DNA from 4 places in the Actinomadura scrupuli genome. Region 1 is predicted to be linked to each of the others. Evidence: riboswitches for the same ligand, from Rfam matches in the RefSeq annotation. Region 1 holds a riboswitch; each other region holds the start of a gene.
The links. A riboswitch is a leader RNA that binds a small molecule or an ion and turns the genes downstream of it on or off. The one in region 1 is predicted to bind cyclic di-AMP.

Region 1 (7,378 bases):
GCGTGCAGGCAGAAAGTGGCGAGTTCGTCAGCTGGCAGGTCCGCGCGCACGGCTCCGGCCGCCGCCGCGTCGGCCACCAGCTCCTGGACGAACATGTGCAGGCGCTGGTGGGCGTGGTTGACGTGCGCGCCGCGGTGGAGCACCGCCGCGAGGTCGGTGTCGTGCCGATGGTGGGAGATCGCTGCGAACGCCTCCAGGACCGCCTCCAGCCGTTGTGCGGCGTTCCGGCCCACCTCCAGACGATCGTCCTCGCGGTGGCTGTGCTTCTAGTCGTCGCCCTGCACCTGGGGCCGGCCGGCACCATCCTGGCGGACTCGCAGTGGAGCGGCTTGGCCACCAACGCCGTCCTGGCCATCGTCGTGCTAAAAGTCGCGCTCATCGTCCTGGTCCGCCTCGGCATCCGCCGCCGGAACATCAAGACCCCCGACGAAATGTGAATGGGAAGGACGTCCCATTCCATCTTTTCGCCGAAGTCCAGCTTGTCCGCCCGGCCCGGCCGATGTAACCCCCTGCTGATGCGCACACATTAGCCTGGTGGCTAGCGTAATGACCGTGCGCCTCGCCCCTCTCGTTCGTGCGATGGTGGTGTCTCAGATTGTCGGGTTGGTGGTGAGTGAGCGTTTCAGAGCGCTACCGGAGGCCCATTCTTTCCAAGAGAGTTGCCAGTAGCCCCAGCCGTTGTCCGGTTCGAGTTGGCGGTTGGTGCCGGTGACGATGACGACGTCGCCTGGCCGGCTCAGCTGGTAGAACCACTTGGCGTTCGCCGGGCCCACGTTGACGCAGCCATGGCTGACGTTACGCTTGCCTTGGTCGGGAACGGACCAGGGGGCGGAGTGGGCGTACTCGCCGCTGTCACTGATCCGAACCGCCCAGTACCCCTTGATTTTGTAGTACGCCGGATCGCCTTTAGGGATGCCTACCGTTGCGGAGTCGAAGACGACAGGCGAGACCTTCTCGCTCACAACGTGGATGCCATTGGTGGTGGTGAAGCGGCGTTCGGTGGCCTTGCCGGCGCTGATCGGCATCTTGCGGATCAATTTGCCGTTACGCCGCACGGTCATGGTGTAGTTCTTGGTGTTGACCGTGCTGATTAGGGCGTCACCGACTGTGAAACGCAGTCGAAGGTCCTTCGTCCCATACACGTTCTTTGCCGCCCGGGCGCCGTTCAGATGCGCGATCAGGGTCACCCGTTCGCCGGTGGGCCAGTACGTCCGTGGCCGGAAGATCACCTGCTGATCGCCCATCCACCGCCAGGCACCCTCGACGCGCGTAGATGCCTGGACCTCGAGTGCGCGCTCGATCTCGGCCCTGTTGTAGACCGGCTGGCTGAAGTTGAGGATGATCGGCATCCCCACGCCCACCCTGGCGCCGTCGGCGGGACCGGTGACTGAGGCGCTGATGGTCTGCTGCGCACGCGTGGTGGTGAATTGGCTGGTAAGGGTCGTCACCTTCCCGCCCTCGCCGGTTGCCGTGGCGGTTACCTGGTAGGTCTTGCCTGGGGCGAGCGGCCACCGCGACTGCCATCGCGTCCCATCCGCGGTGAGCTCTCCCTCGGCTCTGACCCCGTTGACTGTGACCTGGACTGTGCCGAGCGGTCCGGCTGCCGCCGTCACCGAAATCCCCTTATCCGGACGTGCTTGCCCGGTCCCGTCCGCGGGCGTGATCGAGACGTTCGCAGTGGGCGCCATAGGCGAGCTGATGCCGGCCCGCGGCTTACGGCCGGCGCCCTCGCTGCTCTGGCACGCCACCACGAGCAAGCCGACGGCGGCGAACACCCCGGCAGCCCTCCAGCCGCCACCAGTGCGTATCGATCCAGGCTCATGCGGCATATACGTTCTCCACCCTGCGACGGGAGACCAAACTCCTATGCATTGTAGGAGACTTGCACTCAGGAACCTCAGCGAATCATGGCATGTGGGCTGTATTCGCCGCCTGAGCTGGAAGATCCGACGTTTTCGCCCAGAGTCGCGGACCGCCTACTCTCCTACGTCAGGTAGGTGGGAGGGGGTTCGAGGACGTGAGCGCTGGCGAAACCCTCGGTGAGGGTTTGTCATCTGTCAGCCGGCGATGCCGGCGGCCTGCCGGGGATTGATGCGTACGGCGCCCTTGAAGTTCTGGAAGTACACCGGCTGAATCCGCACGACGGCGCCCCTGTGCGGCGCGGTGAGCATCCTTCCATCACCGAGATACAGCGCGATGTGCGAGATGCGGCCCGGAGCCGTCGGGTCGTGAGCCCAGATGAGCAGGTCACCAGGCTGGGCCTTACCGAACGGGATGATCCATCCGGCTCGGGCCTGGTCGGCGGCCACGCGCGGCAGCCGCACCCCGGCCCTGCCAAAGGCATACTGCAGGATGCCTGAGCAGTCGTATCCCCCTTCGGCATCGGACTCACCGCCCCAGACGTAAGGCATCCCGAGCTTCGACTGCGCGGCGCCTATCGCTACTTGGACCTGTTCTGCTGTGAGTACCTGTCCACGAGCGGTCGGCAGCATGCCTCTGCCGCTCTCCGGGACTGCCCCGGCTCTTAGGGGTTCGATCTTCGGGCTGAGAGTCACCGCTCTTGCCTGACGTGGCAGTACACCGCGCAGTTGGCGGCTCAGCTTGGCCAAGTCGGTCTTGGGTGCACTGATGAGCAGGGCGTTGCCGCTCGGCAGCCCGAGGCTTTGCGCCGTCCTGTGGGAGACCACGGCTTCGACATCTGCGATCCCCATCGTGGCGTATGCGCCTACTCGAGCCTGGGTCCGTCGCTGGCTGCCGCCGACTGTCACCTGACTTCCGAGTTGTACGCCGCCATCGGTGCCCATAGTGAAGGAGATCGCGATGTCTCCATCGGAGATGTTGCGCCACAGCCCATCGGATTCGGCCGTGGGCTTAGGCGTATAGCCACGGAAACTCGAGGGTTCGACACCGAGCAACCCGACGCGTTTGCCCGCGACGAGCGCCTGCGCCGCATCGACGATCTCGACGGCCCGCACTCCTTTGACCTGGCGCACTCTGCCTGCGAGGTCGGACGGGAGCGCGCTGGCTGCCGCGACCAGCAGATGGGGCATCAGGCGATGCCGCAGGGGCGCCACGACGGGTGACGATATCCGGGATTCTTGGGCGGCGGCGATGTACCGTGCATTCCTGTCGTGCGGCGTCGAGGGTCTCGAATTGTGAGCGAGTACGACGGCCACGTTGGCGACCAATGTCGTCACTAGTGCGACACCGATCACCGTCGGCAACACGCGATGGCTTGGCCTCTGCACAGCAGCCCTCCCTCATCACGTGCGGCCCAGCGCTCCCTCTTCGCGCAATCTGCCGATTTCCAGGGTGTCTACTATGCATTGTAGGAGGCTTGGGCGCTAGCCGGTGCTGGGGCGGGCGTACCACTGAACAGGCTCATCCAGGGGTGGATTAGCAGGTCACGGCTATCGCGGTGACCAGCCAGCCACTATCACGGATGGCGTGACGGCAGACAGCGCTGCGCTCATCCACGCAAGGCTGTGACCGCGAGTGTCCGGAGGTGCTGCCGTATTCAGGCGGAGGAGTCGGCATCCGGTTTGTCGGACGAGCTCAAAGCACCAAGAGCTCGTTGGGACAGAGCTTCTAGCAGCCGATGCGCGTCTGCCGGATCGATGCCTTGCGCGAACCGGGTCAGCGCGGGGCCATGATCAGGCAACACGGACAGGGCCTCCAGCATCAGCGACGCCACATGGTCTTCACGCCTCTGGGCCGGGCCGTACCTGTATGCGTTACCTTCCGGGGTCCTGACGAGCAGTTCCTTGCTCACCAGCCGGTCGGCCACCGTCTGAACGGTTGTATAGGCCAGAGCCCGATCTCCCCGGGCGTTGACACGTTCTCTCAGCTCGCGGATCAACAACGGCCTCTCCGCGGCCCAGAGCACATCCATGATCAGGCGCTCAAGCACACCCTTGCTCGTCATGCTCCCCGCCACCCCTCGCCCTGCCGCCCGGCCGGCCAGCGCTCCGGCCCCTGCAGGACCTGAGATCCCATCCAATGTAGTAGAACGGATCGGTGGTTGCGGCTGCAGCCATTGCCGAACTTGCTTCGAGTCCGCTGCGTGCTTGCTGCTGCCCTGGACGACCGATCCGATGGCTGCTACGGGCCCTTCAGTGGGCCCATGATCCCGTGACGGGCTCCCTGGACGTCAAGCGCTAGATTCGCGGGTTTTGCCCACATTAGTGGCGTAACGGAGCCCATCCTCCTATGTTCTGTAGGAGACATCGCTCCGTGCTCTCGTCGGGAGCAGCGATGGCACCGCCGAATCCTGAGAGCCTCACCGCTCAAGGGAACCGGGGACCCAGTGTCACCTGGGGCGAATCCGCCCGATGACGAGCGGTAGGGCGACTCTGGCCCGAACCCGTCGGCTAACCCGGTAGGCGGCATGGGAGAGGGCCTTGCGTGGATCGACAACTGCACCGAACCGCATCTCACGCGGTGGCCAGGTGGACCTCAGCCGCCGTCATCGCCGTCTCATTGGTCGGTTTCCTTCCGGCGGTATCGGCGGACGCCGAGCCCAAACCCTCTCGCAAGGAGCTGACCGCCAAAGAGAAACAGCTAGCCGATCAGCTCGAGAAGTTGACCGAGCAGTACAACGGGCTGCAGGTCCGCCTCAAGCAGGCCCAGAGAGCCTCGAAGATCGCCGCGGACAATGCTAGGAGCCAGCAGCAGAATCTGGAAACGGTGCGGGTGAAGGTCGCCCAACTGGCCGCGGAGAGATACAAGAACGGTGGCCTGGATCCCGCGGTACAGCTTGCAGCCTCCCGGGACCCCCAAAAGATGCTCGACCAGTCGGCGACCCTCAACTACTTCACCTCGAAGGGCAGCGACCAGGTCCGGGTACTGTTCCAGACTTTGCAGGCCACGTCGCGGGCGCAGAAGGCCGCGCAGGACCGGGCCGAGCGCGTGAACACGCTCGGTAAGCAGGCTGAGCAGAAGCTTCAGACTTTGCGTACTGAGCTGAAGAAGGTCAAGGGCAAGCTCGGCGAATCGACGACCGGTGTTGTTGGCGGCCCGGCACCGAACGTTGCCCCGGGCGGGGCGTCGGCCAAGGCGTTGGGCGCCGTACGGGCGGCCCTGGCCAGGCTTGGTACTCCGTACTCCTGGGGCGGTGGCAATGCCAAGGGCCCCAGCTACGGCATCGCGCAAGGCGCGAACATCAAGGGCTTCGACTGCTCAGGGCTGACGCTCTACGCCTACGCGCAGGTCGGTGTCAGCCTGCCGCACTACACGGGCGACCAGTTCAATTCGGGCGTACGTGTCACCAAGGCGCAGCTCAGGCCGGGTGACCTGGTGTTCTTTTACTCTGACCTGCATCACATGGGCATGTACATCGGTAACGGCAAGATGGTCCACGCTCCGCAGACCGGCGACGTTGTGAAGACCAGTTCCATCGAAGGTCGGCCATTCGCCGGTGGCGTACGCGTTGGCTGATGTCGGCCACTGATGAGGAAGCTGACCATAGTCCCAACGTCGGCCGCCCGACCCAGCACGTACACGGTGGTCTCGGGGTCCATCGTCAGCAGCACCATGAGGGGCCGGCCAACCGGAACCCAGGGCTCACCGGCTCACCGGCTGCCTAGCCCAGGGCCTTCGAACGCCGCTCCCCAAGCTTCGTACGCGAGGTTCGCACCGTTCCTGCTGAGGAACGCAGTGACCCGATCCCGGCCGACAGCGAGTAATTGTCAAGAGTTGTGGATCGCTGGACTTGGTGTTCTGAGCTGAGCTGCGATGGTGGGCTGCTGGTGGCGCAGGGTGAACAAGCCGGGCTGGATCTCGGTGACCAGTCAGAGGCCGACCGGGCACTGACGAGCCGGAGGCGGTCAGGCCGTGACTGGCTGTATCTCCTGGGCGGCCCGGGCGTCGTAGGCGTCGCGGGAGTTCAGGACGGCATTGATGTTCTCCTCGGACCAGGTGCGGATCGCGTGCATCAGCGCGGTGACGCTCTCGCCCAGCCCGGTGGCCGCGTATTCGACCTTTGGTGGAATGGTCGGGTAGACCGTGCGGGTGACCAGGCCGTCCCGCTCCAGGGTGCGTAGGGTCTGGGTGAGCATCTTCTGGGTGATGCCGTCTAGGCGGCGCCGCAGCTCGCCAAAGCGCATCGGGCCGCCGGACAGTGCGCCCATGACCAGCATGGTCCACTTGTTGGCGAGTACGTCCAGGATCTGGCGGGAGGGGCAGGCGGCCAGATAGGCATCCGCGCCGCCGTAGAAGCGCAGGTTGTCAGTAGTACCCATGAGGTACCTATATACCTTTGAAGTGCCTTCTGTTCAATGGGTACCGGCCTGCCGAGGATAGGGGCATCCCAAGCGACTCTCTGAACAGGAGTACATGACGATGCGCGCGATCACCCAGAAGACCTTCGGCGGCCCCGAGGTGCTGGAGCTCGTCGACGACGCACCCAAGCCAGCACCTGGACCGACGCAGGTGCTGGTCGCAGTCAGGGCGACCAGCGTCAACCCCGTGGAACTGTTCATCCGCTCCGGCGCCTTCCTGTTGCTGGGCGAGCCGCCTTTCGTCCTTGGCTGGGACATCTCCGGGGTGGTCGAGCAGGTCGATCCGGGTGTGCACCGGTTCAAGGTCGGCGACGAGGTCTACGGGATGCCGTACTTCCCGGCCGCGGCCGGGGCGAACGCTGAGTACCTGGTCGCCCCCGCGCGGCAGCTGGCTCGCAAGCCCGCAGGGATCAGCCACGAGGAGGCCGCGGCGCTGCCGCTGGTCGGCCTGACCGCCTGGCACGCACTGGTGGAGATCGCGCAGCTGCGGCCAGGGCAACGGGCACTGATCCACGGTGCGGGCGGCGGGCTCGGGCACGTCGCGGTGCAGCTGGCCAAGCACCTGGGCGCGGAGGTGGTCGGCACGGCGAGCGTGGGCAAGCACGACTTCCTGCGCGGGTTGGGTGCGGACCAGCTGATCGACTATCGGACCCAGGACTACACCGAGGTGCTCCGGGACGCGCCGGTGGACGTGGTGTTGGAGACCCTGGGCGGCGGGAACGCCGAGCGTTCCTTCGGCGTGCTGCGGCAGGGTGGCGTGCTAGTGACGGCGGTGGAGCGGCTTAGCACCACCCTGCCGGAGCTGGCGGAGCAGTCCGGCATACGCTTCGCGGCGGTCGGCGTGGAGCCGGACCCGGCCGGCCTGGAGGCACTGACCGAGCTGGTCGAGGCGGGGAGGCTGCGAGTGCACTTGCAGCAGGTCTTCCCGCTGGAGAGGTTGGCCGAGGCGCACGAGGTGCTGGCTGCCGGCGGCGTGCAGGGCAAGCTTGCGATCACGGTCTGAAGGGATCGTGTGATGTGTGATCAGGCAGCGGCGTCCTCCCGCCGCTCGACCAGGACGCCGTTCTCGAACCGGGCGCCGGAACGGACCAGGGCGACCA
Region 2 (7,378 bases), on a different contig from region 1:
AGTAATATCCTAAATTTACACCATTGGCAGGTAAATTAATGGTCATTCGTCGGAGAGTTCCTCCGCGTACTTGGCCGAGCCGAGCACGACCGACCCCAGCGGGTCGTCCACCAGATGGGTCGGGATCCCGATCTCCGACCGCAGGAGATCCTCCAGGCCGTCCAGCAGCGCGCCGCCTCCGGTGAGCGCCATTCCCTGGTCCATCAGGTCGCCCGACACCTCCGGCGGGCATTCCGAGAGCGTCTTCTTGACGAGGTCGACGATCGCGCCGACGGGTTCGGCGATCGCCTCGCAGATCTCCGCCTGCGAGATCGAGACGATCTTCGGCAGGCCGGTCATCGCGTGCCGCCCGCGGAGCGAGGTGGACCTCTCCTTCCCGGTCGGGTAGGCCGATCCGGCCGCGATCTTGGTCTCCTCGGCCGCCCCGAGACCCACCACCAGGCCGTGCTCCCTGCGCGCGTACGAGACGATGGCCTGGTCCAGGTCGTCACCGCCGATCTGCAGCGCGTGGGCCACCACGATGCCGCCCATCGAGATGATCGCGGCGTCGGTGGTGCCGCCGCCGACGTTGACCACCATCATGCCCTCGGCCTCGGACTCGGCGCCGACGAGCCCCATGCCGATCGCCGCCGCCATCGGGGACTCGATGATGTGCACGCGCCGGGCGCCGGCCAGGTGGGTGGCCTCCTGGACGGCCCGCCGCTGCACCGCCGTGATGCCGCTCGGCACCGCCACGACGACATGGCGCTTGATGAAGTTCGGCGGCCGGTTGGCGACCCGGAGAAAGTGGCGCATCATCCGGGTGGCGATCTCGAAATCCGTGATCACCCCACCCCTGATGGGATGGACCATGGTGATCGTCTCAGGAACACGGCCGATCATCTGCTTGGCCGCGGCACCCACCGCGATGATCCGGCCTGATCTGCTGTTGATTGCCACGACGGACGGTTCCTTCAGCACCAGCCCACGGTTGCGCACATGAATGGACGTGTTGGAGGTACCGAGATCGACCGCGGTGTCACACCTCAAGAATGCCAGCTTGCTGCCCATGAGAGACCAGCCTTCTGCCAGACGAGTGACCCCAGTGGAGTACCGGCGTCATAACACGACATACCCGGGCGGACAATCGGTCAGCGTTCGGCGCCCGTCAAGAACGGCCAAAGAGCGGCGTCCGGGGCCGGGCACGAGGGGCCGGGCGAGAGGGAGCCGGGGCGAAAGGGAGCCGGGGCGAAAGGGAGCCGGGGCGAAAGGGGGCCGGGCATGACGAGGCCGGACCGCGCGGGGGCGCGGTCCGGCCTGTGGCCGCTCGGGCGGCGGGGGTACTGCGGTCGTCAGCCGGCGGCGTACTCGGGGTACCCGTAGCCGATGACGTCGGAGGTGGGGCGGATCTTCTTCGCCACGACGTCGCCGCTGGTGTTGCCCTCGACGGTGGTGATGGTGCCGTCATGGTTGTCCTTGACGACCAGGCCGACATGGTCGATGCCCTCGGTCCCGCCGCCGTTCCAGGAGAAGAACACCACGGCGCCCGGCGTCGGCTTCTCGCCCCACCGGTGGGTCTTCTGGAACCACTTGGCGTGCGCGACCGTGTAGGCGTCCCGGCCCATGTGCTTGACACCGGCCTGCGCGCCGACCCAGGAGACGAACATGTCGCACCAGGCGGCGCCCTTGTAGTCCTTGACGTTCCCGCCGTCGCGGCGGGCGAGCTGCTTGGCGTCCGGCGTGGACTCGAACCACTGGTGGAACTTGGTCTGGCCGGACGCGTCGGCCTTGATGCCGACCTGCTTCTCGGCGAGGCTGACGACGGCGCCCGCGGTGGCCAGCCGGGCCCCCGAGTTGACGTCGGCGCGCTGCGCGGCGGAGTGCGCCCCGGCCCGGACGGACTGGTCGACGGGGGACGCGGACACGGCCGCGGAACCGGCCACGACGGCCCCGACCGCGACGGCGCCCACCACGACACCCGAGGTGACGCGGCTCTTGAAGGACTGGACGCGGCTCGTGAGGGATGAGAAGAACTGTGCGTGCGTGCTTGTCACTGAGCGTGACTCCTCTTCTTCCAGGTCGCCTACCGGGTTAGCTGACGGATTCGGGCATGGAAGTAGCCCTACGGCGCGCTGAGCACGCCGATTCACCCCTGAAACGTGGGTTCCCGGTTCCGCAGAATGCGGATTCGGCGGAAGACGGCCGCTGTAGAGGCAGCCGGCCTTCGATGGACATGTATGGGAGCGCGGATCGGTGTCACGCGCGCGTCACGGCCCTGGAGACGGGTCCGGACGAAGAGATGATCTACGACCATCTGGGCGACACATGGGGCGCATCGCCATAACCAGACATAACGGTATCAAACCACCAAGACGGATGCAAACCTGGCGCAAAACCGACGAGCCGATCGTCATGTTCTCCCCTCGCAGGTATGGTCGCCGTCACGGCGCGGTCACTTCGGCGCGCGCCGGCCACGATCATGGACGGGCACCCGCCCAGGGGCCGGAACCCCCCGTCCAGGCCTTGTCACGGCCCTCCGCGACCGTGTCCACTGGAGACTCCCCCGGATCAGCGCCGCATCTGTCGTCCGGAGGCCTCGCGGGAAACGGAGACATGTGTGGGGGACGAATCCACCGAAGGAATGACCGAGCTGAGCTTCTGGGACGCGCTCGACGAACCGGAGCGGGACGCGCTGCGCGACGCGGGCCGGGAGCGTGAGTTCCGCCCGCACGCCGAGCCGCTGTGCTTCGAGGGGGACTCCTCGTCGACCAATGTGGTGATCATCCTGTCCGGCTGGGCCAAGGTCACCTCCCCGACCCCGTCGGGGCGCCAGGTGGTCTTCGCCGTGCGCGGTCCCGGTGACGTGGTGGGGGAGATCTCCGCGCTGTTCCGCAGGCCGCGTACGGCGACCGTGGAGGCGCTGGACGAGATCAGGGCCCTCACGGTGCCGGCCTCCCGGTTCACCAGCCTGCTCGACGAGCATCCACGGTGCTGGTGGCCGTTGACCGCCACGATCGTCGGCCGCATGGACGAGCTCGGCAACCGGCTGCGCTGGCACGCGGAGGCCGACGGCAAGCGGCGGCTGGCCCATCTGCTCGTCTATCTGGCCGAAACGTCCCTGCGCTACCAGAAGCAGGGCCCGGAGGGCATCGAGATCCTGCCCCGGCTCTCGCACACCGAGCTGGGCAGCTGGGTGGACGCCTCGCGGGAGACCGCGGCACGGGGGTTCCACGAGCTGCGCAGGCGGGGCCTGGTCACCACCGGGTGGAAGAGGATCACCGTGCTCGATCTCCAGGGCGTCCGCGACTACGCCGCCGGATCGGGGCCGCGCTGAGCGGCGGGCCTCAGCCGGCCGGGGCGAGCAGCCCGGCGTACAGGTCCCGGGTGCGCCGGGCGATCTCCGTCCAGGAGAAGTGCTCGACGGCACGCCGGCGGCCGGCCAGGCCCATGGCCGCCCGGTCCGGATCGGCGAGCACGGCGTTGACCCGGTCGGCCAGGTCGGCGGCGAAGCGGGCGGGGTCCAGCGGCGTGCCGTCGGCGGCCTGCTCGACCGGCACCAGCAGACCGGTCTCCCCGTCGGCGACCACCTCGGGGATGCCGCCGGTGGCCGTGGCCACGACCGGCGCCGCGCACGCCATCGCCTCCAGGTTGACGATGCCCATCGGCTCGTAGATCGAGGGGCAGACGAACACCGTCGCATGGCTGAGGACCTGCACCAGCCGGTCGCGCGGCAGCATCTCCTTCAGCCACACCACGCCGCCGCGCTCGGCGCGCAGCCGCTCGACCGATGCCTCCACCTCGGCGGCGATCTCAGGGGTGTCCGGGGCGCCGGCGCACAGGACCAGCTGGGCGGCCGGGTCGAAGGCGAGCGCCGCCCGCAGCAGATGGGGCAGCCCCTTCTGCCGGGTGATGCGCCCGACGAACACCACCGACGGGCGGTCTGGATCGATGCCCAGCGCGGCGAGCCGGTCGGTGCCCGGGTCGGGCGCGTACGCGGCGGTGTCCACGCCGTTGTGGATCACGCTGACCCGGCCCGGGTCGAGCTCCGGGTAGGCGGCCAGCACGTCGCGCCGCATGCCCTCGGAGACGGCGACCACGGCGTCGGCGGCCAGGACGGCGGTGCGCTCGGCCCAGGACGAGAGGGCGTAGCCGCCGCCGAGCTGCTCGGCCTTCCACGGCCGGAGCGGCTCCAGGCTGTGCGTCGTCAGCACGTGCGGCACCCCGAACAGCAGCTTGGCGAGATGGCCGGCGAGGTTGGCGTACCAGGTGTGGCTGTGCACGAGGTCGGCCCCCGCGCAGCCCGCCGCGATCTCCAGGTCGACGCCGAGGGACTGCAGCGCGGCGTTGGCCTCCGCCAGCCCGCCCGGGACCTGGTAGGCCTGGACACCGGGCATGTCCCGGTCGGCGCCGAAGCAGCGCACCCGGACCTCGCAGAGCTCGCGCAGCTCCCGGGCGAGGTACTCGACGTGCACTCCCGCGCCCCCGTACACCTCCGGTGGGTACTCACGGGTGAGAAGATCGACGCGCATGCCGCGAATCCTAGCCCCGCCACGGCGAATCCAGGCTGTTTGCTGATCCGGAACAGGGATACCCTCGCGCTATGAGCACGCCCAAGATCCTGGCAATGGTGCTGGCGGGCGGTGAGGGCAAGCGGCTCATGCCGCTGACCGCCGACCGGGCGAAGCCCGCGGTGCCGTTCGGCGGCATGTACCGGCTGATCGACTTCGTTCTGTCCAACCTGGCCAACAGCGGCTATCTGAAGGTCGTCGTCCTCACCCAGTACAAGAGCCACAGCCTGGACCGGCATGTCTCGCGTACCTGGCGGATGTCGACGCTGCTCGGCAACTACGTCACGCCGGTGCCCGCCCAGCAGCGGCTCGGCCCCCGCTGGTTCCTGGGCTCCGCCGACGCCATCCTGCAGAACCTCAACCTCATCGAGGACGAGCGGCCCGACCATGTGATCGTGTTCGGCGCCGATCACATCTACCGGATGGACCCGCGGCAGATGGTCGACCAGCACATCGAGTCGGGCGCGGCCGTCACGGTGGCCGCGATCCGCCAGCCGCTGGAGCTCGCCCACCAGTTCGGGGTCATCGACGCGGCGGCCGACGGGGTCACCATGCGGGCCTTCCGCGAGAAGCCGACGGACGCGCAGGGCCTCCCCGACGCGCCCGACCAGGTGTACGCGTCCATGGGCAATTACGTCTTCGAGACCCAGGCGCTCATCGACGCGGTCCGCAAGGACACCCGGGACCCGTCGAGCAAGCATGACATGGGCGGCAACATCGTGCCGATCCAGGTGGAGGCGGGCCAGGCCCAGGTGTACGACTTCGCCCGCAACCGGGTACCGGGGTCCACCGACCGCGACCGCGGCTACTGGCGGGACGTCGGCACCCTCGACGCCTACTACGACGCGCACATGGACCTGATCTCGGTGCACCCGGTGTTCGACCTCTACAACCGGCAGTGGCCCATCTACACCGGTCACGACCCGCTGCCGCCCGCCAAGTTCGTCTTCAACGAGGACGGCCGGCGCGGTCAGGCGCTCGACTCCATGGTCTCCCCGGGGGTCATCGTCTCCGGCGGCATGGCGGAGCGGTCGGTGCTGTCCCCCGGGGTCGTGCTGGACGCCGGCTCGCAGGTGTGCGACTCGGTGGTGCTCAACGACGTGCGCATCGGCAAGGGCGCGATGGTGCGCAAGGCCATCATCGACAAGAACGTCTACATCCCCGACGGCGCCCGGATCGGCCTGGACCCCGAGCACGACCGGGCCCGGTTCACGGTGACCGACGAGGGCGTCGTCGTGATCGGGAAGAACCAGATCGTCGAGGGCTGAGCGGGCGCGCCTCAGCCGCCGGCCAGCGCGCCGTCCACCAGGGTGCGGGCCTCGCGCTGGACCTCGGCGAGGTGCTCCGGTCCCCGGAACGACTCGGCGTAGATCTTGTAGACGTCCTCGGTGCCGGACGGCCGCGCGGCGAACCAGGCGTTCTCGGTGGAGACCTTGAGGCCGCCGAGCGGCGCGCCGTTGCCCGGCGCGGCGGTGAGCACCCCGGTGATCGGCTCCCCGGCGAGCGAGGCGGCGGTGACCTGGTCGGCGGACAGCTGGGCCAGCACCGCCTTCTCCTCCCGGGTCGCGGGGGCGTCCACCCGGGCGTACGCCGGGTCGCCGTACTCGGCGGTCAGGTCGGCGTAGTGCTCACTGGGCGACCGGCCGGTGACCGCGATGATCTCCGCGGCGAGCAGGGCCATGATCAGCCCGTCCTTGTCCGTCGTCCAGACCGAGCCGTCGCGGCGCAGGAAGGACGCGCCCGCGCTCTCCTCACCGCCGAAGCCCAGGGATCCGTCGAGCAGTCCCGGCACGAACCACTTGAACCCGACCGGGACCTCGAACAGCGACCGGCCCAGCCCGGCGGCGACCCTGTCGATCATGCTGCTGCTGACCAGGGTCTTGCCGATCCCGGCGGCCTCCGGCCAGCCCGGCCGGTGGCCGTACAGGTACGAGATCGCCACGGCGAGGTAGTGGTTGGGGTTCATGAGCCCGGCGTCGGGCGTGACGATGCCGTGCCGGTCCGCGTCCGCGTCGTTGCCGGTCGAGACCGCGTACGCCTCCCGCCCGGCGATCAGCGAGGCCATGGCGTACGGCGACGAGCAGTCCATCCGGATCTTGCCGTCCCAGTCCAGCGTCATGAACCGCCAGGTCGGGTCGGTGTCGGGGTTCACCACGGTCAGGTCCAGCCGGTGCCGTTCGGCGATCTCTCCCCAGTAGGCGACGGCGGCTCCGCCCAGCGGGTCGGCCCCGATCCGCACGCCGGCGCCGCGGATCGCGTCCAGGTCCACCACCGAACCGAGGTCGTCGACGTACCCGGCGAGGAAGTCGTACCGGCCGGTGGTGTCGGCCCGCAGCGCCCGCTCGTAGGGGATCCGGCGGACCTCCTTCAGCCCTCCGGCGATCAGCGCGTTCGCCCGGTCCTGGATCCAGGAGGTGGCGTCGCTGCCCGCCGGGCCGCCGTTCGGCGGGTTGTACTTGAAGCCGCCGTCCGACGGCGGGTTGTGCGACGGCGTCACCACGACGCCGTCGGCCATGCCGCCGTCGCGGCCGCTGTCCCGGTCGCGGTTGTGGCTCAGGATGGCGTGCGAGACCCCGGGGGTCGGCGTGTAGCCGTCCCGCGAGTCGATCAGCACCGTCACCCCGTTGGCCGCGAAGACCTCCAGCGCGGAGACCTTGGCGGGCTCGGACAGCGCGTGCGGGTCGGCGCCCAGGAACAGCGGCCCGTCCACGCCCTGACCGGCGCGGTATTCCACGATGGCCTGGCTGGTGGCCAGGATGTGGTCCTCGTTGAAGGCGGTGCCGAGCGACGAGCCGCGGTGACCGGAGGTCCCGAAGGCCACCCGCTGCCCC
Region 3 (7,378 bases), 350 kb from region 1:
GACGATGGGGACGCCGCCCATGCCGAGAAAGGCCACCGAGCTCCCGACGGTGAGGGCCCGCAGGGTGGGGTTGCGGAACAGCACCACGATCCCGCCAGTGATCATGTTCAGCCCGGCCGCCGGCGCGTCCCCGGCCCGCGCCGCCTGCGCATCCTTGTACTGCGCCGCCGGCGGGTCGTACCCGGTCTCCGCGGCGGGCGCGGGCGGTTCGACGGGGGACGGCGGCTCCGCGACGGAGGGGGACACCGACAGGAAGGACATGGTCAGGGTGCCGAGAACCGCGGCGCCGACGACCAGGACGGCGGCGGTCTGCGGTCCGGCCCAGGCGGCGGTACCCGCGACGAGCCCCGGCCCGGCGATGCCCGCCAGGTTGTAGCTCGCCGACTCCAGCCCGTACGCCCTGGTCAGCCCGGGCCGGGAGACGATGCGCGGGAGCAGGCTGGTCAGCGCGACCACGATGGGTTCGGTGCATCCCACGGCGGCCGCGGCGAGCACGGCCAGCGGCAGCGGGACGCCCCCGGCGACGACCAGCAGCAGCGCCACCGCGCAGGCGTAACCCCCGGCCAGCAGGGTCGCGAAGAGCCGCGTGCGGCCGACCCGGTCCAGGGCGTTGCCGAGTATCGGACCGGACACCACGTAGGGCAGCAGCACCGCGGCCAGCAGGAAGCCGCTCGACGCGGCGCGACCGGTCCGGTCCTGTACCAGCAGGACCAGCGCCGTTCCGGTTCCCTCGGCCGAGACGCGCAGCAGGGTGGCGGCGGTGAAATGCACCGCATGCGGAAATCTGTCGATTCACGCATGGTACGGGGCGGTCTTCCGGATGGTCCCCGGCTTCCGAGGGCGATCACGGCCGGCCGCATCCGTCAGGTGAGCCGTCCCCCGCCCTTGAAGTTCTGCCGGTAGGAGCCCTTGGTGATGTCGGAGATCTTGACCACGTCACCGGTCTGCGGGGCCTGGATCATCAACCCGTTGCCGACGTACATCCCGACGTGGTGGATGCTCGGGTAGAAGAAGACCAGGTCGCCGGGCTGCAGGTTGTCGAAGGAGATCCGGCTGTTCGCGGTGAAGGAGTACTGCGCCTGGCTGGTGCGCGGGATCGACACCCCGGCGGCCTGCCACGACCGCAGGGTGAGGCCGGAGCAGTCGAACGTGGTCGGCCCGGTGGCCCCGTAGACGTACCGGTTTCCGAGCTTGGAGAAGGCGTACTGCAGGGCCTTGAGCGCCTTGCCGGTGGCGGGGCCTATGTAGGGCCGCGGCGTGCTGTCGCCGTTCTTCGGGATCCCGCCGGCGGCCGCGACCGCCTTCATCTGCTGGGCGATGTCCTTGTCGAGCTGGGCCTTCTGGGTCCGCAGCGTGGCCAGCGTCCGGTTGACGTCGGCCAGGGCCTGCTGTGCCTGGCCGTGCGCGAACGTCAGTCGCTGGGCCGAGGAGACGAACTGGCTGAGCCGCGAGCTCCGGTCCGTCGAGAGCTTGGTGAAGATCGACACCTGGTCCAGCACGGTGGACGGATCATCCGCGGCCAGCAGCGTCTCCACCGACGTCGGGTCGCTGGCCTTGTAGGCCGAGGCCGCCATCTGGGCGACCGACCCGTGCAGCCGCTTGTACGTCGCCTGCTCGGCCGCCACCGACTTCTGCATCGCCGCGAGCTTGTGCTTGGCCTGGGCCAGCGTCGCCTGGGCCTGGTCGTACTTCTGGACGAGGATGCCGACCTTGGTGTTCAGCTGGTCGAGCTTGCGCTTGGCGACCGTCAGCGACGGCTTGGGCTCGGCCGGCGCCGCGGTGGCGGGTACTGCGATGGCCGGCACCGCCAGCAGGGTGGCGAGGGTGAGGCCCACGGTCGTCAAGGTCCGGCGTTTGAACGCCCTGTCTGCGGTGGCCACGTTCGTGGCACGCCCCTCTCTTCCACGGCCGCCTACCGGGTTAGCTGACGGATTCGGGCGAGGAAGTCGCGCCCTACGGCGCTCCGGAACGGCCGGAGGCGCCGATTCACCCCAGGGAAGAGTGGTTCCCCGGCTTCCTCGTCCGCGCGGCGCACGCTGGGGGCGGCGACCCGTGGAGTCGGAACTCGGCGGGAGCCCGATCACCGCCACCGATGGGGGGCTGGGGAGCGATCGTGCTCAGCGCATGACGTTAGCTCCCAAAGCACCCGTGTCACAACCGTTACATCAGGATCTCGTAAATTGTCATATGTGACGCATCAGCACGACGTACGCAGCGAAGTTGGACGACTACGGACCGTGCTACTGCACAGGCCGGGGGCGGAGCTGAAGCGGCTCACCCCCCGCAACAACGACAAACTGCTCTTCGACGGCATCCCGTGGGTCGGCCGGGCCCGGGACGAGCACGACGCCTTCGCGCAGGCGCTGCGGGACCGCGACGTCGAGGTGCTGTACGTGGCCGAACTCCTGCAGGACGTGCTGGAGTACGAGTCCGCGCGGGAGAAGGCGCTCGCCGGGGTGCTGGACGACCACCGGCTGGGCGACCAGCTCCGCCACGCCGTGGCGGGTCACCTGGGCGGCCTGCATCCCGAGGACCTCGCCCACGTCCTCATCGGCGGCCTGGCGCACGAGGAGCTCAAACCCGGCCACGGCCTGGTGTACGAGCTGATGGACCGGCACGACTTCATCGTGGATCCGCTGCCGAACCTGCTGTTCACCCGGGACTCCAGCGCCTGGATCGGGGACCGGGTCGCGGTGACCAGCCTGGCCATGCCGGCCCGCCGCCGGGAGACGGCGCTCACCGAGCTGATCTACGCCCATCATCCGCGGTTCGCCGGGGTCCAGACCGTCTACGACCGGACGCTGGAGCATGTCGAGGGCGGTGACCTGCTACTGCTCGCGCCCGGAGTAGTGGCGGCGGGGACCGGGGAGCGTACGACTCCGGCGGGCGTCGAGCGGCTGGCCCGGCGGGTGTTCGAGGCCAGCCTCGCGCACACCGTGCTGGCGGTGCCGATCGCCCAGGACCGCGCGACGATGCACCTCGACACCGTCTGCACCATGGTCGACGTCGACAAGGTCGTGATGTATCCGGCGGTGGCGGACTCGCTCATCGCCTATGCGGTGACCTCGGACGACGGCGGGGAACTGCGGATCGCCCCGGCCCGGCCGTTCCTGGAGGCCGCCGCGACGGCGATGGGCATCGAGCGGCTGAAGGTGATCGACACCGGCCTGGACCCGGTGACCGCCGAACGCGAGCAGTGGGACGACGGCAACAACACGCTGGCCGTGGGGCCGCGGCTGGCGGTGGCCTACGAACGGAACGTCGAGACCAACATCCGGCTGGAGGCGGAGGGCATCGAGGTGATCCAGATCAGCGGAAGCGAACTCGGCAGCGGCCGTGGCGGCCCACGCTGCATGTCCTGCCCGATCTTGCGAGACCCCTTGTAACACGGGGACTTTGGACGCTCAGGCGCTGCCGACGGGGGCACGGCAGCGCCCGAGCTGTGCCGACCTTAGCGGGTGTGGTTGAGCAGGTTCACGGTGGGGGTGGCGGATACGTCGGGAATGACGGAGACCACCGCCGGCGGGGCACCCGTACCGCTCAGCGAAGGCGGCTGGGCCCGGTGCGGAACCCGCAGAATGGCCCAGACCGTCGTGCCGCCGCCGTTCTCGTGCCGGACGCCCCAGCACTCGGCCAGGGTCTCGACGATGGCCAGGCCCCGGCCGCCCAGCGACGACAGCGTCGGACGGCTGCGGCGCGGCTCGGTGGCGGCCCCGCCGTCACTGACCGCGACCTCGATGGAGTCACCGTGCCGGGACCAGGCCACCCGGATCTGGCCGGTCTCCAGCGGGCGGGCGTGGCGCAGCGCGTTGCTCAGCAGCTCACTGATGATCACCGTCGCGTCATCGACGACGGACTCGAGGGTCCCGGATGAGAGCAGGTCCGCACTGAGGTGCCTGCGGGCGACGGCGACACTGGACATCGCGTGTGGCAGTAGTACCACGCTCACCCTCCACCTCCCTGCCGGTTCTCGAGCTTGCTCACGTGCCTGTGACTTCCTGTACGACCTTGACTTCCCGTACGACCGAAATGCCCACATACTTCAGGCCGGAAACCCGGACGAATCCTCCAGCCATCTACACAACGAGTGACTGACCAAGTGGTCACGGCCAACCACCCCCTGAAAGTAGCGCGAAGCGGACGGTTAAGATCTATCCACTGTGCGTCGGAGTACTCCTTGGACGCGCGTTCCGTCTGTCACATCCACGCCAGTAGGCGCTTTGACCAGGCCATACCTCGACCATGAGGCGGCTCAATCCGAGCCCTCCACGGCGGCTCTGGGAAGCGTCAAGCGCATGGCTGTCCCGCCCTCAGGACGAGAATGGGCCGAAATATCGCCATTTTGGGCGACGGCTAGCTTTTTCACGATGTAGAGGCCGAGCCCCACCCCGCCGAAACGACGGCGGTCCCCCGCCTCGCCCTGCACGAACCGTTCGAAGATCCGCTCATGGTCGCCGGGCGCGATGCCGACGCCCTCGTCCTCCACGGTCACCGTGATCTCGCGTTCCCCGGCCCAGGCCCGCACCGACACCGTGCCGCCGTCGGGCGAGTACTTGAAGGCGTTCTCCAGCAGCTGCCCCAGGATGATGTCGGTGGCCATCGAGTCCCCGCTCACCATCGGCAGCCGCGGTTGGACCGACAACCGCACGCAGTGCCTGTCCGACAGCGACCGGAAGGCGCTCACCGCCCCCTCCAGCAGCCGGCCCAGCTCGAACTCCTCGATCGTGACGGTGAGCTCCTCGGCCCCGGCCCGGGAGCCCAGCAGCAGATGCTCCACCAGCCGCCCCAGCGACCGGGCCCGCTCCGCGATGGTCGCCACGGCACTGCGCCGATCCTGGTCGCTCAGCTCGTCCCAGCGGTTGACCAGGGTGCTGGCGAAGCCCTGCACGACGGTGATCGGGGTCCGCAGCTCGTGGCTGGTGGTGGCCAGGAAGAGGTTCTTGGCCTCCTCCAGCGCCTTGGCCTCGCTGACGTCCCGGAAGTCGATGACCAGCTCGTCGGTCTCCTCGATCTCCGCGCACAGCACGTTGAGCCAGATCCCCGATTCGAGGGCGATCGTGAGCATCTCCCCGGGCTGCGGCTGCTGGAACGGCAGGGCATGTCCGATCGCCTTCTCAGCCGACACCCCGGTGAGCGCGTGCGCCGCCGGGTTCCAGCGCTGGACGAGGCCCGCCCGGTCCAGTACGGCGATGCCGTCGGCGCTGGCGTCGATGACCGCTCGTTCGTGCGCCCGCTGCCGTACCGCCTCGCTGTACTGCACGGCGTTGCTGACCGCGACCCCGGCATGGCCGGCGAACAGCTCCAGCAGTTCGAGCTCGACGTGGGTGACCTTGCGGCCGGCGAACAGGGCGTACAGCGCCCCGTAGGGACGGTTCTGCACGTAGGACAGGCCCAGCGCGATGGTGTGCAGCCCGTCCAGCTCGGCCCAGATGAGATCGTCGAGCCGGCGCTTGCCGGTGGCCAGCATCACGGTCTTGCCGGAGCGCAGGATCTCCCCGACCAGGCTGGGCCGTAGCTCCGCGACGGCGTCGCGCATGTGCTCCGGCAGCCCGCGCATGCTGACCAGCCGCAAGGTGTTCTTCTCCGCGTCGATCCGGACGAAGCCGCCGGCGTCCGCGCCGGTCAGCTCGGTGAGCGCCCCGGTGATGCGGTCCAGCACGGTGCCCAGATCCAGCTCGGCGTTCAGGTCGGCGACGATGTCGTTGAGCCTGCGGACCAGCCGGGCCTTCTCGTTCATGTGGTGCTGGACGACCTCGTCCTCCCGCACCGGATGGAAGACGCTCACCCAGCCGAGCAGCCGGCCCTGCGGGTCCTGCAGCACGCTGGTGTCGATCCGTACGTCCACCAGCCGGCCGTCCCGGTGGAACCGCCGGGTCGCGATCGAGATCTGGCCGCCCTCCCGGATCCGCTCCTGGACGGCGTTGTACTCCGCCTTGAGCTCGTCCGGCACGATCGGCGGGACCTTCCCCAGCACCTCCTCCGCGGACCAGCCGAACATCCGCTCGGCCGCCGGGTTCCATACGGTCACCGCAAGCTGGTCATCGACGGCCACGATCGCGTCCGCGGCGCATTCGATCACCGCGCGGACGATGGGGTCGTGGACGTCTCGTTGTTGCACGTCTGTCATCGTGCCACCGGATCCTGTGCACCGAGGCCGCAAGCGCCATGGAATGTTCTCCGCGCCGCCCCCACGGCCTCCGCAAAGATCATCCCCCTCCGTGATCATGCAATCGTTCGACGATTGATTGCGTGATCACGGAGGGAGGGGGGCCACGACGCGGGGTGGGAGGGGTTGCAGGGTGGGGAGAGGGGACGGGGCTACTTGGAGGTGGGGGTGCGGCGGGCGAGGACGCCGATCAGGTAGGCGGCCAGCACCGCGGCGGCGAAGGACAGCAGCGAGGCGCTCATCCAGTCGGCCGGGGTGAAGTGCAGCCGGTCCTGAACGCCGGTCCAGCCCTTGCTCCACCAGCCGATGTCGCTCGGGTGGATCAGCTGGTAGACGGCGAAGCCGATCAGCCAGGCGACGATCATCCCCCAGCGCGACGGGGCGGCGCGGTCCAGGTTCCAGGCGCGGCCCCGGCCGAGCAGGAAGAAGTCGGCCACCAGGACGCCGAGCATCGGCACGAACACCGAGCCGATCAGGCCGAGGAAGCCGAAGTAGCTGTTCATGTCCTTGAGCAGCAGGGCCGCACCAGTGATCAGGGAGCCCAGGACGACGGTCAGGATCCGCCGGTCCCAGCGGGGGAAGAGGTTCTGGATCGACACCGCGGTGGAGTAGACGTTCGCGAACGACTGGTCCACCTCCCGGAGCACGAAGACGCCGAGGAACACCGCGCCCAGGGCCACGTGCAGGAAAGGGGTGTAGAGGTTGTCGGTGGTGGCCAGCGCGAGCGCGAACAGCCCCAGGACATAGGCCACGATCTGGGTGACCGAGTAGGCCACGCTGGCCGCCCCGAACGCCGCCTTGGCCGACCGGGAGTGCCGCGTGTAGTCCGCCGCGACGGGTACCCAGGAGATCGACACGGCCAGCGCCGCGTCGGCGCCGACCCAGAACCGGCTCCAGGAACCCTCGCCCAGGTCGGGCACGCCCTGACGGAGGAACTGGACGTAGAAGTAGCCCAGCGAGATCACGACCGCGACGGTGACGAACCGGCGCAGCAGCCGCACCGAGCCGAGCGGCCAGATCGTCAGCAGGGTGGTGAGCAGGCCCGCGGCGATCACGAACAGCCAGCGCGGGGCGTGCAGCCACGCGGGCCCCTCCGCGAACACCTCCTTGGCCGCCGCGGCGATGGTGATCAGCTCGAAGGTGCCCCAGCCGACCAGCTGGGCGATGTTGAGCACGGTGGGGAGATAGGACAGCCGGGTGCCGAACAGCCCG
Region 4 (7,378 bases), on a different contig from region 1:
GCTCACGCGGCACGTTCTGCAGCGCGGACAGGTAGATGATGACGGCGAAGCCGAGCCAGCCCCACACCGTCATCCCGACCACGGACGGCAGCGCCCCGCCCGAGCTCTGGAAGAAGCCCTGCTGGGGCAGGCCGACCTTGTCCAGACCCGCGTTGATCAGGCCGATCTGCGGGTTGTAGAGCCAGCTGAAGATGACACCGGTGGCGACGGTCGAGGTGACCAGCGGGGCGAACACGGCCATCCGGTAGAAGGTCATGCCCCGCACCTTCTGGTTGAGCAGCACCGCGATCGGTACCGCCAGCCCCATGGTGATGGGCACGAACAGCACGCAGTAGACCAGGGTCTGCCGTGCCGCCTGCCAGAAGACCGGGTCGTGCACCATCCGCTGGTAGTTGGAGGTGCCGGACCAGGTGCCGGGCGAGGTCAGGTCGGTCTGCTGGAAGGACAGCACCAGCGACCAGACCACCGGCAGCAGGCCGAACACTCCGATGAGCAGCACCGCCGGTGACGCGAACGCCCAGCCCGCGAAGTGGTCGGACTGCCGGGCCCTGCGGCCCGGCGCCTTCCGTCCGCGTTCTCCCCGCGCGGCCCGCCCGGCCGCCGCCACCGCCATCATGCCCCCGCGAGGATCTGGTCGATCTGGTCACGCGCCTGGTCGAGCGCCTTCTGCGGCTGAGCCTTGCCGAGCAGCACCGACTGGATGGCGGTGCCGAGGACCTGGGAGATCTTCGGGTACTCGGGGATGTTCGGCCGGGACTTGGTGACGTTCTTGGCCAGGTTGTCGACGAAGACCTTGTTGGCCGGGTACTTCTTGAGGAAGTCCTGGTAGCCGGGGAGCTTGGTCTCCGACTCGCGCAGCGGCAGGTCGCCGGTGGCGAGGGAGAACTTCAGGTGGGTCTCGGCGGAGTCCAGCCACTTCAGGAAGGCCCAGGCCGTGTCGCGGTCGCCCTTGTTGAACAGCATGAAGTTGTCCGGGCCGGCGATGGTGGCATGGGTGATCTTGGCGGGCAGGACCTGCGCGCCGTACGAGATGTCCTTGTTGATCGTGGACAGGTCCCAGGGCCCGGTCCAGAGCATGCCGATCTTGCCGGAGTTGAAGAGGTTCTGGTACTGCCCGTCGCCGGTCTCCAGGTAGACCGAGCGGTCGGTCACCGCCATGTCGTGCAGCAGCTGCATGGCGGCCAGCCCGGCCGGGGAGTCGAAAGCGGACTTCTTGCCGTCCGGGCTCAGCAGGTCGCCACCCGCCTGCCACAGCATGGCGATGTACCGCCAGACGGTGTCCTCCGAACCGTCGTTGACATACGACCAGCCGTACTGCTTCTTGGCGGGGTCGGTCAGCTTGCGCGCCGCGTTCTGGAAGTCGGTCCACGTCCAGTCGGGCGTCGGGTAGGACAGGCCGGCGGCGTCGAAGAGCTTCTTGTTGTAGACCAGCGCGAGGTTGTCCACCAGCGCGGGGACACCGTAGATCTTGCCGTCCGGCGTGGTGGCGGCCTGCTGCACGGCCACGAAGAAGTCGTCCCACTGGAAGTCCGGGCTGCTCTTCACCAGCGAGGTGAGGTCCTGGGTCTGGGACCGCTTGGAGAGCGTGTTGATCGACGAGCCGTACTGGTAGGCGATGCCGGGGGCCTTGCCGGAGACGAAGGACGCCAGCGTCTTCTTGAGTACGTCGTCGTTGCTGCCGCCGAAGGTCAGGTTCACCTTCTGGTCTGGGTGGGCCTTGTTCCATTCCAGGCCCAGGTCCGTGAACGCCTTCGCCTCGACCTCGGTGTAACCGTGCCACACGATCACGGCGTCCTTCGACTTCGCCGTTCCGCCCGAGTCATCCGAACCACCCGAACAGCCCGCCACGGTCCCGAGTGCCAGCGCTACCGTGGTGGCCGCGATCCGTTCGCCGATCCGCCGGCCGGCCCGTTGTGGTGTTGCGCGCATCTTGACGACTCCCTCTGCGGAGCGGTGCACCCGAGTGCCCCACGCCCGGGTCCTGTGCTCGTTAACGATTGTTGTTGGGGACTTTAGATCAGAAACAATCATCGAACAAGGCATAATGCGAAGAAAACGCCAGATGACGGGCTGTCAGAGTCCGAGCAACCGGCGAGCGTTCACCGCGTACAGCGGGGGCAGTACTGCGGGCGGCAGGTCGAGCGCCTGTACGTGCCAGCGCCCCTGCGGAGGGATCTCCGCCCCCGGAGCATAGGAGAAGGCCTCGTCCGCGGACTCCAGGAACCGAAACCAGAGCCGATAATCCTCCGAAGCAGGAGGAAAGGCATCGGTGCCGAACAGGACCCGCTCCGGATGCCGCACGATGAGCGCCGCCGCGGCCCGTGGCCGGCGGCCGAGCTCGGCCATCCGGGCGCCCAGGTCGATGTGGAAGTTCGGGTAGGTGGTGAGCATCCGGTCGACCCAGCCGAGATCCTCGGCGTTGCAGCCCACGTGCGCGCCGATGAAGGTGGTGCCCGGATGCGCCGCGACCAGCGCCTCCAGTGAGCCGATCAGCCGGGCGAAGGCGGGAAAACGGCCGGTGTCGCCGAACCACCAGTCCGGATGCTCGATCAGCTCTTCCAGCCGCTCGTTGCACGGGTCGAGCGGCTCGAAGAAGGCCACCGGATCGGCGCTGTGGATCAGCACCGGCAGCCGGAGGTCCGCGCACGCCTGCCAGACCGGCGCCAGCCGGGGATCGCCGGGCAGCACCAGGTTTGCGTCCGCGTCACGGTGGTGCAGGCCGAGGTCCTTCCAGACCTTCAGCCCGCGCGCCCCGCGCGACGCGGCCTCGCGCAGCTCCCGGACCAGCCGGGGCACGCCGTCCGGCTCGGCGAGCGCCCGCCAGTCGAGCTGGCAGAAGGTGTAGAACCGGCCCGGGTGCGCGGCGTCGTAGCGGGCGAGGTTGTCGCCCAGCTCACCGCCCCACCGGCCGTCGAGGTTGACGATCGCCTCGACCCGGCATTCGTCCATCATCGCGACGAGCGCCGGGACATCGGCGATCGGCCAGTCACCGTCGGACGACAGCCAGCGGCCCAGATGGTTGTGCACGTCGATGCAGGGATAGGCGGCGGCGGGGACCTGCGTCACCTCCACCCGGGCCTGCGAACGCGGGGTGTAGTCGCGCAGCCGGAGCTCGCGCAGCGCTTCAGCGGTCATCGTGCAGATTCAATCACGCGTAATGATCGAATGCGATCGCTACGCCGGGGTGGGCTCGCGTACGAGCCGTCCCGGGTGTACGAGCGGTGTACGAGCGGTCCGGGAGGTGCGCGCCGTCAGCTCGCGTACGACCGGTCCGGGACGTACGCGCCGCCGAGGGCGCCGGGGGTCTCGGCCGGACGGCCGACGGCGGCGTGCAGGTCGTTCCAGAACGCCAGCTCCTGGTCGTCCTCGAACTCCGCGATCTTGCCCCAGAAGGCGCGGTCCTCGGCCTCGGCCGCGGCGGCCAGGGTGAGCGCGGGCATCATGACCGTGCCGGCCTCGGCCGCGTCCAGATCGGCCGCGGTGATCTCGGCGGGCAGGCTCACCGGCAGGGCCGTCCGGTGGTGACGGCCGCGTTTGCGCACCCGTACCGCCGGCGGGGCGGGCACCTTGGCTGCGGTGGTCCTGCCGACCGCCAGCGCCAGGCTGCCGCACAGCAGCACCGCCGCCAGCCCCGAGAGGGCCACCTCGTGGCCCGAGAGCGGGCCGTTCTCGTGGTGCCCGGCGGACAGCGCCTTGGTGGCCGTACGCGCGGCGGGCGGGGCGTCGTTGAGGATCGTCTCCAGCGAGGGCGCGGGCGCGGCGTGCCGGGGGACGTACTGCTCGACGGGAGAGGACGCGCCCGCGACCTTCACCTTGGCCGGGTAGCCATAGCCGACGACCGCATCGGTGTCCCGGGTCTGGCGCATGAGGTGCACACCCTCGGTGTTGCCCTCGATGGTGTGCAGGGTGCCGCCCTCGACGCGCTCCACCAGGCCGACATGATCGATGTCGGAGATGCTCTTCGACCCCGACCAGGAGTAGAACACCAGCGCACCCGGCTGCGGCTTGGTGCCCCAGGCGTGCTGCTGCTGGAACCAGGCCGCGTGCTCCTGGGTCGAGGCGAACTGGCCCACGGAGCCGGCGACCCCGGCCTTGTCCGCGGCCCAGGCGATGAACATGTCGCACCAGGGCGCCGTCACGAAGTACGAGTCGTGCTGGGCATCGACGTTCTTCGCGAACCAGTCGCCGAACTTGGTGTAGCCGTCGCCCTTTTCGGTGTACCCGAGCTGCGTCCTGGCGACGTCGAGCAGCTTCTGCCCCACTGCATCCATAAGGCTCCCCTTGTGCCGCCTACCGGGTTAGCTGACGGGTTCGGGCCAGGAGTTCGCCCTACCGCACGCGTCATCGCGGCACCTGACGGTCCGGACGACCTGGCGGATTCACCCCGACGGAGTCGGCCAGGAACGGCCCCGGAAACTCCGACCATTGGGTCCTCGGCCCCCTCGACGCACCGCGTCTCAGGGTTAGGCGGTCGTTACGTACTTCTCGAAGCGCGAGATAGGTCACGGATCGATCTCGGCGCAATGTACGTGAAGTTAAACACGGAGGTCAAGAAAGGGTAACGAGAACGCATATGTCGATCACCTCTGGTATGCGGCGCGACCCGTCCTCACCAGCGAATCCGCGGCGCGGGAGGTTACTCTCTCTGTTATCGAGATGGCGACCCGGGCACGGGAGGTCGGACGTGGGGCTCACAGTCGCGGTCACCGGGCCGACCGGTGAGATCGGCATGCCGGTGGTACGCGCTCTCGAACGGGACGACCGGGTGGCGCGCATCGTGGGGATGGCCCGGCGGCCGTTCGACCCCGCCGCGCTGGGCCTGCACAGGACCGAGTACCGGCAGGGCGACGTGCTGGACCGGAAGGCCGTGGACGAGCTCGTCGCGGACGCCGACGTGGTGGTCCATCTCGCCTTCGCGATCCTGGGCTCGCGGGACCAGACCGGCGACATCAACCTCCAGGGCTCCCGCAACGTCTTCGAGGCCACGGTGGCGGCGGCACGGCCGAGCCGGCTCGTCTACACCTCCTCGCTCGCGGCGTACGGCTACCACGCCGACAACCCGGTGCCGATCACCGAGGACGTGCCCGTCCGCGGCTCCGAGCTGCACTACTACTCCCAGCAGAAGGCGGCCTGCGAGACCATGCTGGGCGAGGTGACCGCCTTCTCCCCCGAGCTCGAGGTGTACGTGCTGCGCCCGTGCATCGTGGCGGGCCCGGAGGCGACGCTGCTGGTGCGCAGCCTGCCCTGGCGGCGGGCCGCCGAGCGGCTGCCCGGACCGGTGCGCCGGCTGCTCGGCACCGTGCCCCTCCCGCGGCCCGTGCTGCTCGACCCCGGTATGCCCTTCCAGCTGGTCCACCACGACGACGTCGCGGCGGCCGTCCGTGCGGCCGTGGTCGGCGCCGGGCCACCCGGGGCGTACAACCTGGCGGCGGACGGTGAGATCACGGTGACCGACCTGGCCCACGCGCTCGGCGACCACGCGATCCCGGTCCCGCACGAGCTCGCCCGGCTCACCTCGCGGATGGTGGAGGTCATGCCGCTGCTGCCGGCCGAGGCGGAGTGGATCCACGCCGTACGCCATCCGATGCTCATGGACACCCGCAAGGCCCGCCGGCGGCTCGGGTGGGCCCCCGAGTACACCACCCGGCAGACGCTGACCGCGCTGGCCGAGGCCGTACGCTGACGCCACGCCGGCCCTGCCCGGAGCGCTCTTCCACCGGGCGGTCAGCCCCGCGCCGCCGGGACGATGCCGGTGGCGGGCAGGCTCTGCCAGCCGCGGGTGAACGCCGAGGCCAGCCGGGTGGCCCGGCCGGTGTCCACGCCGATGCCGGGTTGGCGGGCGAGCAGCTCCTCCAGGGCGATCCGGGCCTGCAGCCGGGCGAGGTGCGAGCCGACGCAGAAGTGCGGGCCGGCGGCGAACCCGAGGTGCCGGGGGATCGAGCGGGTGACGTCGAGCCGGTCCGCGGTGGCCCCGAACTCGCGCTCGTCGCGGTTGGCCGAGCCGTACAGCATCATGACCTTGGCGCCCTCGGGGATCCGCACCCCGTGGATCTCGACGGGCTCGGTCGTGGTGCGGCCCAGCGACTGGACCGATCCCTCCAGCCGCAGGAACTCCAGCAGCGCGTTCGGGATGAGGGAGGGGTCGCCGGCGAGCAGTTCGCGCTGGCGGTGGTCGCGGTCGAGCAGCATCACGGCATGGGAGATGAGGTTGCCGGTGGTGTCGTTGCCGCCGGCGACGATGACGAAGCAGAAGCCCAGGATGTCCCAGTCCGTCAGCCGCTCGCCGTCGATCTCCGCGGCGATCAGGGCGCTGATCAGGTCGTCGGCCGGCTCGTCCCGGCGCCGCGTGATCAGATCGCCGAAGTAGCCGAACATCTCCCCCACCGCGTCCATCGCCGTGGTGATCACGTCGAGGGTGAAGCCGCCGTCCTGGATGCCGACCAGGGCGCGCACCCACGGATCGAAGCGGTCCCGGTCGGTGCCCGGGACGCCGAGCAGCCCGGCCAGCACGAAGGTCGGCAGTGGTGAGGAGAGGTCCTGGTGCAGGTCGACGGGCTCGCCGTCGGCGGCCTTGCGGCCCATCTCGGTGATGCGGTCCACCACGAAGGCCCGCACCCCGTCCTCCAGCTCCCTGACCCGGCGCGCGGTGAAACCGTGGCCCACCAGCGCGCGCAACTGCGTGTGCCGGGGCGGATCGAGCATGACGATGGTGGGCGCGAGCCCCAGCGTGCCGATCTCGTCGGGGTAGAACGTGAGCCCGGAGGCCGAGGAGAACACCTCCGGGCGGCGAATCGCGTCCCAGATGTCGCCGAACCGGGACAGCGCCCAGAAGCCGAGCTTCTCGTGCCGGTAGACCGGCTGATCGTCGCGCATCGCCCGGTAGGTCGGGTACGGATCGTCCTGGAAGGACGGATCGAACGGATCATAGAGCGGCACCCGCGGCACCTCCTGCTCGTCGCTGCCGATCTCGCCTGCGTGTCTCGTCCGGGATCTAATGACGGCCGTTATTAATTGGCCAGTATCATTGCCCGGTGGCCAGGGACGCAAGGGACACCAAGGACAGACTTCTGCGGGCGGGCGCCCGGCTGTTCGCGACCAAGGGCGTCGACGCCGCGCTGACCCGGGACATCGTCCGGCTCGCTGGGCAGTCCAACGACTCGGCCGTGCATTACCACTTCGGTTCCCGGGAGGGCCTGCTGGCCGCCATCTGCGCCCGGCACATCGACCGGATGGAGCCCGACCGGCGGTGGCGGCTCGACGCGCTCGGGAGCACCGGGAGCCTGTACGACCTGGTGGCGGCGATCGTCGAGCCCACGGCCGCGCAACTGGGCGACGTCGACGGCCGGAACTTCCTGCGCATCATCGCCCAGCTCGCCGG

Region 2: it holds a riboswitch for cyclic di-AMP, as region 1 does, so the genes downstream of both, ACRYCC_RS21585 (CHAP domain-containing protein) here and ACRYCC_RS28255 (C40 family peptidase) in region 1, are expected to answer to the same signal.
Region 3: it holds a riboswitch for cyclic di-AMP, as region 1 does, so the genes downstream of both, ACRYCC_RS26730 (C40 family peptidase) here and ACRYCC_RS28255 (C40 family peptidase) in region 1, are expected to answer to the same signal.
Region 4: it holds a riboswitch for cyclic di-AMP, as region 1 does, so the genes downstream of both, ACRYCC_RS09920 (CHAP domain-containing protein) here and ACRYCC_RS28255 (C40 family peptidase) in region 1, are expected to answer to the same signal.

What each region holds. Positions count from the first base shown of each region.
Region 1 is NZ_JBPCCU010000006.1:569,322-576,699, forward strand. Features, by position in the region: gene ACRYCC_RS28230 (hypothetical protein) at 1-233, opposite strand, end outside; gene ACRYCC_RS28235 (hypothetical protein) at 255-437, shown strand; gene ACRYCC_RS28240 (L,D-transpeptidase) at 591-1,775, opposite strand; gene ACRYCC_RS28245 (C40 family peptidase) at 2,058-3,074, opposite strand; gene ACRYCC_RS28250 (BlaI/MecI/CopY family transcriptional regulator) at 3,518-3,925, opposite strand; cyclic di-AMP (ydaO/yuaA leader) riboswitch at 4,252-4,401, shown strand; gene ACRYCC_RS28255 (C40 family peptidase) at 4,405-5,436, shown strand; gene ACRYCC_RS28260 (winged helix-turn-helix transcriptional regulator) at 5,826-6,239, opposite strand; gene ACRYCC_RS28265 (NADP-dependent oxidoreductase) at 6,334-7,281, shown strand; partial or broken gene ACRYCC_RS28270 (IS256 family transposase) at 7,302-7,378, opposite strand, start outside.
Region 2 is NZ_JBPCCU010000004.1:495,161-502,538, reverse strand. Features, by position in the region: gene ACRYCC_RS21590 (rod shape-determining protein) at 43-1,050, opposite strand; gene ACRYCC_RS21585 (CHAP domain-containing protein) at 1,332-2,033, opposite strand; cyclic di-AMP (ydaO/yuaA leader) riboswitch at 2,044-2,183, opposite strand; gene ACRYCC_RS21580 (Crp/Fnr family transcriptional regulator) at 2,597-3,313, shown strand; gene glgA (glycogen synthase) at 3,324-4,508, opposite strand; gene glgC (glucose-1-phosphate adenylyltransferase) at 4,580-5,815, shown strand; gene pgm (phosphoglucomutase (alpha-D-glucose-1,6-bisphosphate-dependent)) at 5,827-7,378, opposite strand, start outside.
Region 3 is NZ_JBPCCU010000006.1:219,024-226,401, reverse strand. Features, by position in the region: gene ACRYCC_RS26735 (MFS transporter) at 1-771, opposite strand, end outside; gene ACRYCC_RS26730 (C40 family peptidase) at 864-1,880, opposite strand; cyclic di-AMP (ydaO/yuaA leader) riboswitch at 1,895-2,042, opposite strand; gene ACRYCC_RS26725 (arginine deiminase) at 2,190-3,386, shown strand; gene ACRYCC_RS26720 (ATP-binding protein) at 3,452-3,949, opposite strand; gene ACRYCC_RS26715 (PAS domain-containing sensor histidine kinase) at 4,253-6,127, opposite strand; gene ACRYCC_RS26710 (purine-cytosine permease family protein) at 6,319-7,378, opposite strand, start outside.
Region 4 is NZ_JBPCCU010000002.1:482,163-489,540, reverse strand. Features, by position in the region: gene ACRYCC_RS09935 (carbohydrate ABC transporter permease) at 1-616, opposite strand, end outside; gene ACRYCC_RS09930 (ABC transporter substrate-binding protein) at 613-1,929, opposite strand; gene ACRYCC_RS09925 (amidohydrolase family protein) at 2,074-3,135, opposite strand; gene ACRYCC_RS09920 (CHAP domain-containing protein) at 3,252-4,271, opposite strand; cyclic di-AMP (ydaO/yuaA leader) riboswitch at 4,273-4,480, opposite strand; gene ACRYCC_RS09915 (NAD-dependent epimerase/dehydratase family protein) at 4,685-5,683, shown strand; gene ACRYCC_RS09910 (cytochrome P450) at 5,725-6,936, opposite strand; gene ACRYCC_RS09905 (TetR/AcrR family transcriptional regulator) at 7,032-7,378, shown strand, end outside.